4 regions of the Rhizobium sp. ARZ01 genome follow, and region 4 is predicted to be linked to each of the others. Evidence: riboswitches for the same ligand, from Rfam matches in the RefSeq annotation. Region 4 holds a riboswitch; each other region holds the start of a gene.
The links. Region 4 has a riboswitch for cobalamin ahead of IB238_RS18740 (hypothetical protein). Riboswitches for the same ligand answer to the same signal wherever they lie in the genome.

Region 1 (3,207 bases), on a different contig from region 4:
CGCCGGTTTCACTTTGCTACACCATGGGCAAGGCGATATCAATTCCATCCGCCGATACCAACATGATTTCAAAAATCAGCTATCGTTGATGATCGTCAAGGCAGTTAATCACATTTACATGAGCACGTTGCGCCGCCACCCCAGCAACGTATGATGGGTGGCGTCCTGTGCCAGCTATTCTACCTGTTCGGAGCCACCACAGTGCCCCTGCGCTTGCGCCGATTGATGGTTCTGGCAACCGCCGCCCTCGCCTGCACCCTCGTTGTTCCCGCGCGGGCGTCAGATGTCTGCGATGATCTCCAGTCACGCCTGGCGAGCCTGCCCCAGGTGGATATCCCCATCAACGATGCCGGAAGTCATTCGTCCCCCGTCGCGCAACTGAGCGCCCAACTGGAACAAGCCAGAGCCGATCTCCGACAACTTGGGTGCAGCACCGGCAGCGTTACGGTCTTCAGGACATCAAGTGCGCGCGAATGCAGCGAGATTGCATCCGCCATCGAACGAATGGAACGCAACATCAAGGGTCTCTTCGCAAGACAAGGCGAACTTGCTTCCCTTGGAAGCTATCAGGAAGCCCGCGTTCAAATTCTTGCCGAGATCGAGTTGAACGGCTGTCGCGGTGTCGGCAGCTCGGATCCCGACGAGGCCTATGATCGGGCGACGGCAGATGGATTACCCGACGATGGCTTGGCGACCCGTTACGGCGGCAGCGGTACGCCGGGAGGCCGATTACGCACGGTCTGCGTGCGAACCTGCGACGGCGGCTTTTTCCCGATGACACAGGGCGCCTCCCCGCTCGACTTTCGTCGAGACCAGCGGGCGTGCGCCAGGATGTGCCCGCAGACGGAAACCGAGCTCTATTACCAGTCACTCAATTCCCTCGACAGCGGCGAGATGGTTTCCACCGTCACCGGCCGGCTCTACGCGCAACTGCCGACGGCCTTCGCCTATCGTACGCCTGATTTCTCGAAACCGAGAGACTGCGGGTGTGACCTGTCCGCCTATCATCGGAGCATGCGCAACAACTCGACTAGGACTGGCGCCGGCGATAGCGCACAGGGCGCGATCAAGGAGAACGTCGGCTCCGTGACGACAATCCGTATGCGACCCGTTGGGCAGGCGAAAACAGCCGACAAGGTTGTCATCGAACGACCCTATGACCCGGTGAAAGACAAGGTTCGCAACGTCGGCCCCGTGTTCTTGCCAGACCCGGAGGGAGCGATCGATCTGCGCAATCCCGCAGGCCCGAAGTAGACCTTTTCCGGTCTGGCGCGTTTAGCGCCTGTTTCCCCATCGGTCGGAATAGACTAGCTCCTCCAGCGGCAGCCGTTGCCGCCAGCCATTCAGCGCAAGCTCCGGCTCACGATAGAGTTGATCGACGAACCCGACGCAGAGCCAGGCGACGATCTCGATCCGCTCGGGAATGCCGAGTAGCGAACGGATATCCGCATCGTGGAAAATACTGACCCACCCGACGCCGACCCCTTCTGCCCGCGCTGCGAGCCAAAGGTTCTGGACGGCGCACACAGTCGAGTACACATCCATGCGCGGATTGTGCGTGCGCCCGAGAACCACGGCGCCGCCGCGGTCGGGATCACAGGTCACGCAGATGCTGAGCGGCGCCTTCAGAATCCCCTCGAGTTTCAGCGAGCGATAAAGTTCTTGCCGTTCGCTGGCGAACATCGCCGCCGCCTCTTCGTTTGCCCGCTGGAATGCCTTGTGCGCGGCTGTAAGCACCTCCCGATCGCGGATGACAATGAAGTTCCAGGGCTGCATAAAACCCACGGAGGGCGCCCGATGCGCCGCATTCAATAGTCGCTCGACCAGATCAGCCGGAAGCGGTTCCGGCAGGAACTGGTCGCGCACATCACGTCGCGTTTCAATCGCATAGTACACGGCCGCGCGTTCATCGGGCGAAAAGGCTTGTGCACGGATGAGATCATCCGTCGGCAGAGGTCGCATCGTCATCTCCCCAACAATGCTGAATACCTTCCGCCGTCCGCGCGGGTTGGTCTATCTCGCCAGGCCGGTCTTCTGACTCCGGTTCCCTCGACCGCCCCTACCTTCCCGGCTGCAATACCAGTGGCAATTGGAAGCTTGCATCTTCCAGGCTTGGCCGTCCCCGTCACAGCGTTGGGCACGTTTCGGCTTCGAGACCTGACACCAGTCCGGATGGCGGCCCCACCGAATTCCCGATTCTCCCTTGCTTTCACAAGGGCACCTGACGGTGATACCTGCGCATGTTGGAGCCGGCGATGCAAGACCGGCACCGACGGTGACGTGTCGCAGTTGGAGCGTGAGAGACGCGACGGTCAGGCCGCTTCGATGTCGCCTTTCGCCTCGCCGTCACCAGACATCGCAAACACCGCGCGGTTGCGACCGCTGTTCTTGGCGGCGTAAAGGGCTGCGTCTGCCACTACCATGATGTCGTGCACAGTATTTCCGTGATCGGGGTACGCGGCAATACCTGCGCTGCTGCCGACGCTCAGTATCTGCCCTGCGAACGGGATCGGAACTTGCGCGTCGCGCACCAGCCCATTGGCAAGATCGAGGAGATCCTGCCGGTCCACCGCTCCGGGAAGAAATACGGCGAACTCGTCGCCACCAAGGCGCGCCACGATGCCCTTGCTGCCGACCCTGCCCAAGAACCTGGATGCGACCGTATTCAGCACAGCATCGCCGGCCGCGTGACCATGTCGGTCGTTCACTGCCTTGAACTGATCAAGGTCGATCGCGAAGACCGCGAACGGCTCGCCGCCTCCCTTTTCCAGCATATCCTTCAACGTATCATCGAAGCCGGAGCGGTTGAGCAGTCCCGTAAGCGCGTCATGCCGGGCGAGAAAGGCGTTGCGCGACTCGCTTCGCTGCAGGGCGCGCACCAGCGATGAGAACTTGAATGTGACGAAACCCATGACCACGACGAACATCGCAACCAGGGCCGTGATTTGAGGCATTGCCATCGACCAGACAAAAGAGCCGGGACGGTTTGGGCGCCACGACGCCGCCATCGGATTGAAAGCATCGCCGCCGACGCCGGTCAGCAAGAGATCCTTGTCCTCGGTCGTAATCGCAGAAAATCCAAGGTTTTTCAGCCCCAGCCGCCGCTCGGAGTTCGCGAGCATCTTTGCCGAAATCGGCTTGACGGTTACCAGCAGCACCGGCGTCTTGCGCGCGTCCGGAATGAAGAGCCGCTTGGGGACGACTGAT
Region 2 (3,207 bases), on a different contig from region 4:
GTCGGGGCGGTTCTCGCGCTCGAGCAGCTTCGACATGGTCGGAATAAAATCGTCGGCGACCGTGCAGCAGATGCAGCCGTTGGTCAGCTCGATGATGTCATCCTCGCTGCAGGCCTCCGCACCACACCCCTTCAGCACGTCGCCATCGACGCCGAGATCACCGAACTCGTTGATGATCAGCGCGATCCGCTTGCCATTGGCGTTCTGCAGCAGGTTGCGAATCATCGTCGTCTTGCCCGCGCCGAGGAAACCGGTGATGACGGTGGCGGGGATCTTTTGCTGGAGCATAGGCTCAACCCTTCATTTTCAGCGGCAGGCCTGCCGCGACAAAATAGACTTCGGTGGCGACCGACGCCACCTGTTGGTGCAATCGCCCGGCGTGGTCGCGAAATTCGCGCGCCATCTTGTTGTCCGGCACGATGCCGAGGCCGACTTCGTTCGAGACGAAGAAAAGCTTGCCCGGCGCAGTCACGATCGCAGCGGCTAGATCGTCGAATGCAGCGTTCATGTCATGCCCTTCGAGCATCAGGTTCGTCACCCACAGCGTCAGGCAGTCGACAAGAAGGGCACGGTCGTCGCGCGCGGTGTCGTTGATACATTCCGGCAGTGCCAACGGTTCCTCGTGGGTGACCCACCCATGGCTGCCGCGCTGCGCCTTGTGCTGCTCGATACGCTCGCGCATCTCATCGTCCCAGGCCCTGCCCGTCGCGATGTAGTGCTTCGAAAGGCCCGTCTCTGCGACCAGCCTCTCTGCAAATGCGGATTTTCCGGAACGCGCACCGCCCAGAACCAGGACGGCTCCGGGCGATACGGTTTTCATCAGGCTGCCTTTGCGATCTTCTCGTTGGCGAAGCCGAGCGAGAGGCCAAGCACGATCCAGAAGAACAACGTCGTGGCGAGCGCCGCCACGGCGAACTCCGCGCCGAGGACAGCAGGCACGTCGCTGGCGAGGTCCGTCGGCTGCGGCGCGCCATAGACGTGCGGCGCCGCAATCAGGGCCATGCCGGCGACTTTGGCACCCAAACCGTCCTTCAAAATCAGGAGGTAGAGCCCGCCCGCCGAAAGGGCGACCGTCCCCAGCCACCAGACCTGCCGCTCGGCAAGGTCGGCTGCCGGAAAGCCGGGAAGCTCCGGCGGCAGACCGATGGCCGGCAGCAGGTGCACGGCAAGCCAGCCGGCAGCCCCCCAGAGAGCGCCGTTAGCGACCGTGATCGGGTTGCCCGTCACGAGGCTGACGCCTGCGAGGAGCAGGCCAAAGCCCGCACCCGCCACCAGATTGGCAAGCAGCGTGCCGGAAAACCGGCTCATGCCGAACATGATGCCGCCTTCCTCTTCGTCATGCGCAGCGCCGCCATGAGCGTAGGCGACGGACACCGGCGAGAGATAGGAACCGACCTTTGATAGGGCGGCACCCAAATCAAGGGCAGAATGCTCTTGCGTTGTCTGAAGATGGGTCTCGGTGCCCGTTCCAGCCGGTGCCGTCTCGGCTCCGCCGCCTTCATACTCCTCGGCATGAAGGATGAGCGGAATCACGCGCGCCTCCTGGGCGACCGTCATCAGGGCGCCAGAGAACAGCCCGGCCACCAAGGCGGCCAGGAGATATTTGACGATCATGTCATCCCCCTTAGTGGCAGGGGAAGCCGTAGGAGTGGCGAGTGTCGTGCGCGGTATCGTGCAGGACCGACGAATTGGCGAGGCCTGCGCCGAACACCAGGAATCCGCCGAGCAGAAGCGCTACGAGACCGGCATAGAGACGATCGTTGAGGGAAAGGGAAACAGAAGAAACGTTAGCAGCCATGACAACCTCCGTGCTGGCAATGGGGAACATCCCCTAGGCGGGCACTATGCCCTTCATTGGAGGCAGGTCTCCTGGCTCGTGGCGTCAGGTGCATTGCACCAACGGTCCATCCTCGCCTTCCCGGATGAAAGCAGCATGAAAGGCGGACGATTCGTAGAGATAGAGGCGTCCAGACCCCGGTTCATCATGCCGCCACCCAGTGGCTTTGCCGATCGCTTCAAGACCGGCTGGATAGGCCTCGCCACTCTACAGTCGCGGGGTCGGCCGTGATTGGAGCGCCCTGATTGGGTCCACCCCGTCACATTCCCATTTACGCGCCCGTTCGTTTCCGGACCGGCGCGCCATCCAATAGGCGATGATTATGCCCGGCGAGCGAGGAAGTCAATCGACCGTCAGCGTCATCCATATTCCGGAAACCGGCGTCACGACACCGGCCCGATCAATAACCGGGGCCGCTCCGCCGCATGCCGCCCTGATAGACCGGACCGTCGTAGTATCTCTCGACCGGCCCCTCGTAGTAGCCGCCGTAACCGCCGACGGGACCCTCCAGGTAACCGTCGACCGGCCCTTCGTATACGCCATAGCCGTCGACCGGCCCCTCGTAGATCCGATAATCATCATTGGCGTAACGGTTATCTTGATAGCGCTGCCGCGCCACACGCTCGCGATTGCGATTCGCGGCGAACTGGCCCGATTCGCGCAGTTGGCGATACTGCTTGCGGGTGAGGTAGCCATCGGCGCTATAGCCGAGCGAACGCTGCCATGCCGCAATTGCCGACCGGGTTCGCGGACCAAATACGCCATCGGCGCCGCCCGTGCTGTAGCCGAGCGCATTCAGCCAACGCTGCGATTGGGCACGCGTGCCGGCATCAAGATAGGCTTCGCGGACGTCCGGCGGCGTTTGGTACACCGTCGTCTGTGACTGCAGTTTTTGCCTGGCAGCAGGCTGTTCGGTAACGACACCGCTTGCGCTCGCATTGTCCTCTACCGTCGTACCGTCATCCTGTGCCGTCGTACCGATGTTGGTGTTTTTCTCGAGGTCGGCCAGGCGCCGGCGCGCCTGCTTGGAAAACCGGCCATTCGGATACTCGCTGAGATATTTTTCGAAGGCCTCGGCCCGGCCGTTGAGAACAGCGCGGCTCCAGCTATTGTCCTCGCGCCGAGCGAGACGCTCGGCCTCGTCGCTCTCAGCCTTGGTCGCCGTACCCGCTGCAGTCGAGCCATCCAGCTCGGTGGGCAGGGCTTCAGCATCCAATGCATCTGCGGCATTTGGAGTTTGCACCGGCGCGGTCGGTTCGGAGCTGGCCTTCGCAGCCTGCTCGGCCTTCAGCCGCGCTGCCTCTGCGGCCTCTTCGGCCTTGGCGCGTTCGGCTTCAGCCGCTGCTTGCGCAGCCTCTGCCTTTGCCTTT
Region 3 (3,207 bases), on a different contig from region 4:
TTTTATTGGCATGTCGCACTTGGAAATAGAATGTACCCGGCCACATACGGAGATTGCATAAGATAGATTATGGAACTTTCGAAGAGAAATTAGGGGTTATCGACCTGCTGTTCCACATTTTGACCACGGTGACTCGCCACAGGACATCGCCGACCCGCGGCGCACGACCTTTAGCTCACACATTGAGCGGGCTAACCTTCGGAGCACCGCCAGAGAGTGGTTCCGCGTTTCCAGGATGAGATATGGCCGATCTGGTGCCAAAGCCTCAATCGCCTATCATAGAAATGTTAGCGTGTTTGCGATCTCGCGCGGAATTGCGGGAACGACAAAACCGGCGAGATACTGGCATGAAGGCTGCGACAAATGCCCTTTTAGTATCCATGGCATCTGCGGAAACCTCTAGAGAAAGCCTCATTTCGATGGGGTTGAAGCGGCAGGAGCCGCGTCTTGGCCCCTGCCGCTTCGATCACATGGCGTGATCATCCAGTCACGCAACCGCCAAGCCGAACTTGACTACGACGGGCAGTTCGCCGCCCATCGATGTTCGCGAGCATCTCGTTCATCACGTACGAGCTGGGTGATTATGTCCGCGTGGGCGTCCTGGCGACCCCATTCTTCGAAATGCACAAGGGATCCAATCGAAAGGCGATCGCGCCAGCCTGCTTTTTCCAACTCGGGGCGATCATGATAGCCTTTCACCTGCCCGACACATAGATAGGCAATCGGAACAATTCGCTTCGGTATATTCAGAATACGTTGCACTGTTCCATTGTCGAAGATGCTCACCCAGCCAACGCCAAGCCCTTCGGCGCGCGCGGCAAGCCACAGGTTCTGGACCGCGCAGGCGGTGCTATAGAGATCCATCGCCCGAATGTGTGTGCGTCCGATCACGGCAGGTCCGGCTCGGTCGCGATCACAGACAACGCAGATATTAACAGGTGCCTCCATGATCCCTTCGAGCTTCAGGCCCCGATACGTGTTGCGAAGCGGTTCGGGAAACAAGAGTTCCGCCTCGGCATGCGCTTTCAGGAACGCGTCATGGACTTGCCGGCGCGTCCCCGTATCCCGAATTATGATGAAACTCCAAGGTTGCATGAAGCCGACCGAGGGCGCGTGATGCGCTGCGAGGAGGATACGACTTAGTAGTTCGTCCGGAATCGAATCCGGTAGGAACTCACCTCTCGTGTCTCTCCTTGTGAAAATGGCCCGATATACACCCGCACGCTCGGTGGGTGGCAGCGGCTGAGCCGGCAAAAGACCTGAATAGTCCATCGTATTCCCCTTGTGGACGCAGACCCGTCTCGTCGTCCGTACGGACGGGTCCATCTTTCACAGGCCGGTCTTCTGACTCAGGTTCATCCTGCAAGAGCGCCTTCCCAGCACCGCCAGTGGCATTGGCCCTTCCAGTCCCCCTCACAGCGTTGGGCACGTCGCGGATTTCCACCGCGTTCCCGATTCTCCCCTTTAGGCACGAACCTGCCCGGGCACCTGTGCAATGACGCGTACTATCATTCAGGCGTCGCAGGTCCAATAGCCACCTACGCCATCTGAGGCTTGGAGGCGCCAAAATGTCACTCAATATTTGTGCTGGCGCAAACTAACCACCATTTGTACGTCTACAGCATGTGGTATGACACTGGGAGACGTGGACTTTATTGCGTTTGCTGCGGTCGTCGCCTTGACCTGGCCTGTTGTGCCTGCTTTAGCCCTGTCAATTCTGTTCCATGCGAGGCCCGGCCGATGAGCGAACTGCGCGTACTTTCAGATGCCTTCATTCCCGAACTGCCGGGCCGCTACAAGGGCAAGGTTCGCGAGAACTACGATCTGCCCGATGGCAGCCGGATCATCATTGCCACGGACCGTCTCAGCGCCTTCGACGTGATCCTGACGTCGATACCGTTCAAGGGCCAGGTGCTGACGCAGACTGCGCGTTACTGGTTCGAGCAAACGGCCGACATCTGCCCGAATCACGTTCTGGCCTATCCGGATCCGAACGTGGTCATCGGCACGCGACTCGACATTTTGCCCGTCGAGGTCGTCGTGCGCGGCTATCTCGCCGGAACGACAGGCACGTCGATCCTGACCAAATACAAGCATGGCGAGCGCGAGATGTACGGCATCCGCCTGCCGGATGGGCTGCGCGACAACGAGAAGTTGCCGCAACCGATCATCACGCCGACGAGCAAGGCCTTCGACGGCGGCCATGACGAACCGCTGTCTGGAGACGAAATCCTGGCCCAGGGCCTGCTGACGGCCGAGCAATGGGAAACCGTTTCGCGTTATGCGCTGGCGCTCTTTGCCCGCGGCCAGGAACGGGCCGCCGAGCGCGGCTTGATCCTCGTCGATACGAAGTATGAGTTCGGCACCGACAAGGACGGCCGGATCGTCCTCGCTGACGAGATCCATACGCCCGACAGCAGCCGCTATTGGATCGCCGACGGCTACGATGAGGCTTTTGCAGCGGGCAAACGTCCGCAGAGCTTCGACAAGGATTTCGTGCGCGCCTGGGTCACAGAGCGTTGCGATCCCTACAAGGATCCGATCCCGGAGATTCCGGCCGACCTGATCGAGCAGACCTCAAAGGTCTACATCCAGGCCTACGAGACCATCACCGGGCAAAAATTCGGTCCCGATCTCACAGGTGGCACAGTCCTGGAACGCATTCGCACCAATTTGCGGCCATACTTCAATGAGTGATAACTGAATAAGCTCAGTAGGTTATGGGACTTTTCCGAGAGCCTGTACTAATCCGCGTACGTCGTGGTATCGAGGGAAATCGCCTCATCGGTAACGTCGAACTCGATGACCATCTGGTCGTAGGCGGGTTCGACGTGATCGGGCGTCTCGCTCATCACCTTGTCATAGTCCAGCGGCGTATGCATGTGGGTTAGAACCGCACGGGCCGGTGCCAGCCGCTCGATCCACTCCAGCGCCTCGCCGAGCGAAAAGTGGCTCGCGTGTGTTCGGTACTGCAGGGCGTCGATAATCAGCAGGTCGAGGCCGGCCAATCGATTGGCCGTCGCTTCCGGAAAGGCGCTGACATCGGTGCAATAGGCGACGTTGCCGACGCGAAAGCCGAGAGAATGGATTGACCCGTGAACCTGCAGCAGCGGGTCGAACCGGATGGCGCCCCCTGCTCCGCGGATAACCACCGGCATGTCGATAGGATCAATCAGGTTCGCAGTGACGATCGGCGGGTAGAAACTG
Region 4 (3,207 bases):
CTTCCTTCAGCGAGATCGAATTGACCAGAGGCTTGCCCTGGACGCATTTCAGGCCGGCCTCGATCACTTCCCATTTGGATGAGTCGATCATGATCGGCACGCGGGCGATGTCCGGCTCGGCGGCAATGAGGTTCAGGTACTCCGTCATCGCCTTGGCGGAATCGATCAGGCCCTCGTCCATGTTGATGTCGATGACCTGGGCGCCATTCGCCACCTGATCACGGGCGATGTCGAGCGCCGCTGCATAGTCGCCTGATGTGATCAGCTTGCGGAACTTGGCCGAGCCGGTGACGTTGGTGCGCTCGCCGACGTTGACGAAGGGGATGTCCTTCGTCAGCGTGAAAGGTTCGAGCCCGGAAAGCCGCATGTGGCGGGGAATGTCCGGGATCGCCCGCGGTTTGTGGCGGGCGGCCGCGCCGGCTATCGCCTTGATGTGGGCCGGCGTTGAGCCGCAGCAGCCGCCGACGATGTTGACGAGGCCGTCGCGCATGAAGCCTTCGATCTGCTCGGCCATCTGCTCCGGCGTCTCGTCATACTTGCCAAACGCGTTCGGCAGGCCGGCGTTTGGATAGGCGCAGACAAAGGTGCCGGCGACGGAAGAAATTTCGTCGAGGTGGGCGCGCATCGCATTGGCGCCGAGTGCACAGTTGAGGCCGATGGAGAAGGGCTCGGCATGGCGCACCGAGTTCCAAAAGGCTTCCGGGGTCTGACCGGAGAGGGTGCGGCCGGACAGGTCGGTGATCGTGCCGGAGATCATGATCGGCAGCACGATGCCTTTCTCGGCGAATATCTCCTTGGTAGCGAAGATCGCGGCCTTGGCGTTCAGCGTGTCGAAGATCGTCTCGATCAGGATGATGTCGGCGCCGCCGTCGATGAGGCCGCGCAGCTGCTCGGCATAGGCGATGCGAAGATCGTCGAAGGTGACGGCGCGATAGCCCGGATTGTTGACATCCGGCGAGATCGAGGCGGTGCGGTTTGTCGGACCGAGCGCGCCGGCGACGAAGCGGCGCCTGCCATCCTTCTCCTGTGCCCGCAAGCCGGCGCGGCGCGCCAGCCGGGCGCCGTCGCGATTCAGCTCATAAACCATGTCCTCCATGCCGTAATCGGCCTGGGCGATCGTGGTGGAAGAAAACGTGTTGGTCTCGAGGATGTCGGCGCCCGCCATCGCATAACGATAATGAATGTCCTCGATCGCGGCCGGCTGCGTAAGCGTCAGAAGGTCGTTGTTGCCCTGCTGGTGGCAGGCACAATCGCCGAATCGGCTGCCGCGGAAATCCGTCTCGACCAGGCCGAGCGTCTGGATTTCCGTGCCCATGGCGCCGTCGAGAACGAGAATGCGTTCCCTCGCTGCAGCATGAAGCGCCTCGGCTATGTCTTTGCCAGTGCGGGGTTGAAGTTCGGGACCAAAGAGGTCGTCGAGGTTGGCCGATGCCATGGCAAAGCCCTCCGATGCAGAATGTCTGCATCGGAGATCACATAAGGATATCTTTATGTCAATATGTCTTTATGTAGTAATTCTAGTGTGGCCTCCCGGTCTGCCCCGCCAGCGTGGCGAAGAGGGAACGCAGGCGCACGATATCGGGATCGCGATCCGCGTAGCGTGCGAGCTTGCTGAGCTCTTTCAAGGCTTCGATCGGAAGGTCAGCCTCGCGTGGCTGCCAAAGCAGCCAGGAGACGAACACCGATTCCGGTCGCCCGGATTCGGAAGGGTTGGATTCGATGGTGGCTAGCATGACTTCCCCAATGCAATTGGGGGATGACCGGACGCACGCAAGCTGGAGTTCCGCCTTTTGCGGAGCAAGCGCACCCGTGGGACACCCCGCCCATGGACGTTACAAGTTCATCAGGGCAGGTCTCCTGGCTTGCGGGTCGGTGCGGCTGTCTTGCCTTCCCGGCACGATTTTGTGCCAGTGGCGTGGGCGACAGCAGCTCGCCGCTTACAGTTGCGGGGGCAGCGCCGGTCTTGACGTCCTTGCGGGACATTCGCACCGGCTTCCCTCTTAGCTTCCGGATCGAAGACGATTCGAAAGAACCCTGATGGGGGCAAATGGCCAGTTCCGGGCGATTGTGTCAACGCATCGATTTCAGTCTCGACAGGAAAAACGAAGCGCCGTGAAACCGACATTCACTGGTTGCGTTCAGGTCCCGTTCAGCGCCGATCGATTAGGCGGTAGGCTGGATATCCACGGCCATCAATTCTCGGAGGGTGTTGCCCTTGCGTTCCAGTCTTGTTGCAACAACCTGTCTTTGCGGCTAGAAAATGCTGTTTTCATGCACAGCGCGGCCGCGATGCACGTTTGCGTGTCGCTTGATCCATCTCGCACCCTTGAGGCGTGCGGCCTTACGTTTGTCGGCCCCTCGGGATTGGCGATGCGGAGTAGACGCATGATGGCGTCATGGTTCACGGCGGAACGCAAATGAAATCCGTTCGCCGAAGTCGATCCGCGGTCCGATGATTGCCGGATACATCAACGTTGCTCGAACCTAGAAACAAGCAAATGCCCCTGCACAATAGACCTCAGTCTTCGTCGCGCGAGACGGAATCCAAGCAGATCGACTACAACGATTCGATCCGGGATACCTATTTCACCCTCGAAGAGCTGAGTGCCTGCGGAGAAGACCTGGCACGTGATGGGGCAAGCGCCCTGCCGGGCTTCAAGCCGTTCGAGTTTCGCGCCCGACAAAAGGAAAACGAGCGGGAGATCTTCCGGGTCTATCAGACGATCGCCCGCGACGTCGAAGCCGGCGCCACCATTACGCCGGCGGCCGAGTGGCTGCTCGACAACTATTATGTTGTCGAGGAAGCAATCCAGGAAGTGCGCCGCGATTTTCCGCGCCGCTTCTACCGCCAGCTGCCGACGATGAAAGTCGGCGACGTCGAGATCCCCCGCACCATGGCGCTGGGCTGGCTCTATGTCGCCCACACCCACAGCAGCGTCTCGCGCGAAAGCCTGACGGCGATCGTCGAGGGCTTCCAGAAGGTCGAAGCCCTCAAGATCGGCGAGCTTTGGGCTCTGCCATCCATCGTCCGGTTCATCCTCGTCGAAAACCTGCGCCGCATTTCGAGCCGCGTCGAGCGGTCGCGCGGCATGCGCCGCAAGGCGAACGAGGTTGCCGATGAGCTGATCCGGCAGAACGATCCGGAGAAGAGCGTCATCATACTGCGCGGGATCGAAGACCTCGTCGCCGACAACACCTTTGTCGCGC

Region 1: linked by a shared signal. The riboswitch ahead of bluB (5,6-dimethylbenzimidazole synthase) and the one ahead of IB238_RS18740 (hypothetical protein) in region 4 are both predicted to bind cobalamin.
Region 2: linked by a shared signal. The riboswitch ahead of IB238_RS08435 (CbtB-domain containing protein) and the one ahead of IB238_RS18740 (hypothetical protein) in region 4 are both predicted to bind cobalamin.
Region 3: linked by a shared signal. The riboswitch ahead of bluB (5,6-dimethylbenzimidazole synthase) and the one ahead of IB238_RS18740 (hypothetical protein) in region 4 are both predicted to bind cobalamin.

Annotation. Positions count from the first base shown of each region.
Region 1 is NZ_JACVAE010000001.1:1,709,255-1,712,461, forward strand. It holds gene IB238_RS08190 (DUF2865 domain-containing protein) at 202-1,254, shown strand; gene bluB (5,6-dimethylbenzimidazole synthase) at 1,276-1,962, opposite strand; cobalamin riboswitch at 2,007-2,240, opposite strand; gene IB238_RS08200 (diguanylate cyclase) at 2,313-3,207, opposite strand, start outside.
Region 2 is NZ_JACVAE010000001.1:1,763,419-1,766,625, forward strand. It holds gene cobW (cobalamin biosynthesis protein CobW) at 1-288, opposite strand, end outside; gene cobU (bifunctional adenosylcobinamide kinase/adenosylcobinamide-phosphate guanylyltransferase) at 293-820, opposite strand; gene IB238_RS08430 (CbtA family protein) at 820-1,614, opposite strand; gene IB238_RS08435 (CbtB-domain containing protein) at 1,625-1,798, opposite strand; cobalamin riboswitch at 1,842-2,151, opposite strand; gene IB238_RS08440 (peptidoglycan-binding protein) at 2,238-3,207, opposite strand, start outside.
Region 3 is NZ_JACVAE010000001.1:1,383,046-1,386,252, forward strand. It holds gene bluB (5,6-dimethylbenzimidazole synthase) at 514-1,272, opposite strand; cobalamin riboswitch at 1,317-1,507, opposite strand; gene IB238_RS06630 (phosphoribosylaminoimidazolesuccinocarboxamide synthase) at 1,750-2,697, shown strand; gene IB238_RS06635 (MBL fold metallo-hydrolase) at 2,745-3,207, opposite strand, start outside.
Region 4 is NZ_JACVAE010000003.1:299,759-302,965, forward strand. It holds gene metH (methionine synthase) at 1-1,435, opposite strand, end outside; gene IB238_RS18740 (hypothetical protein) at 1,518-1,733, opposite strand; cobalamin riboswitch at 1,830-2,052, opposite strand; gene IB238_RS18745 (glucoamylase family protein) at 2,499-3,207, shown strand, end outside.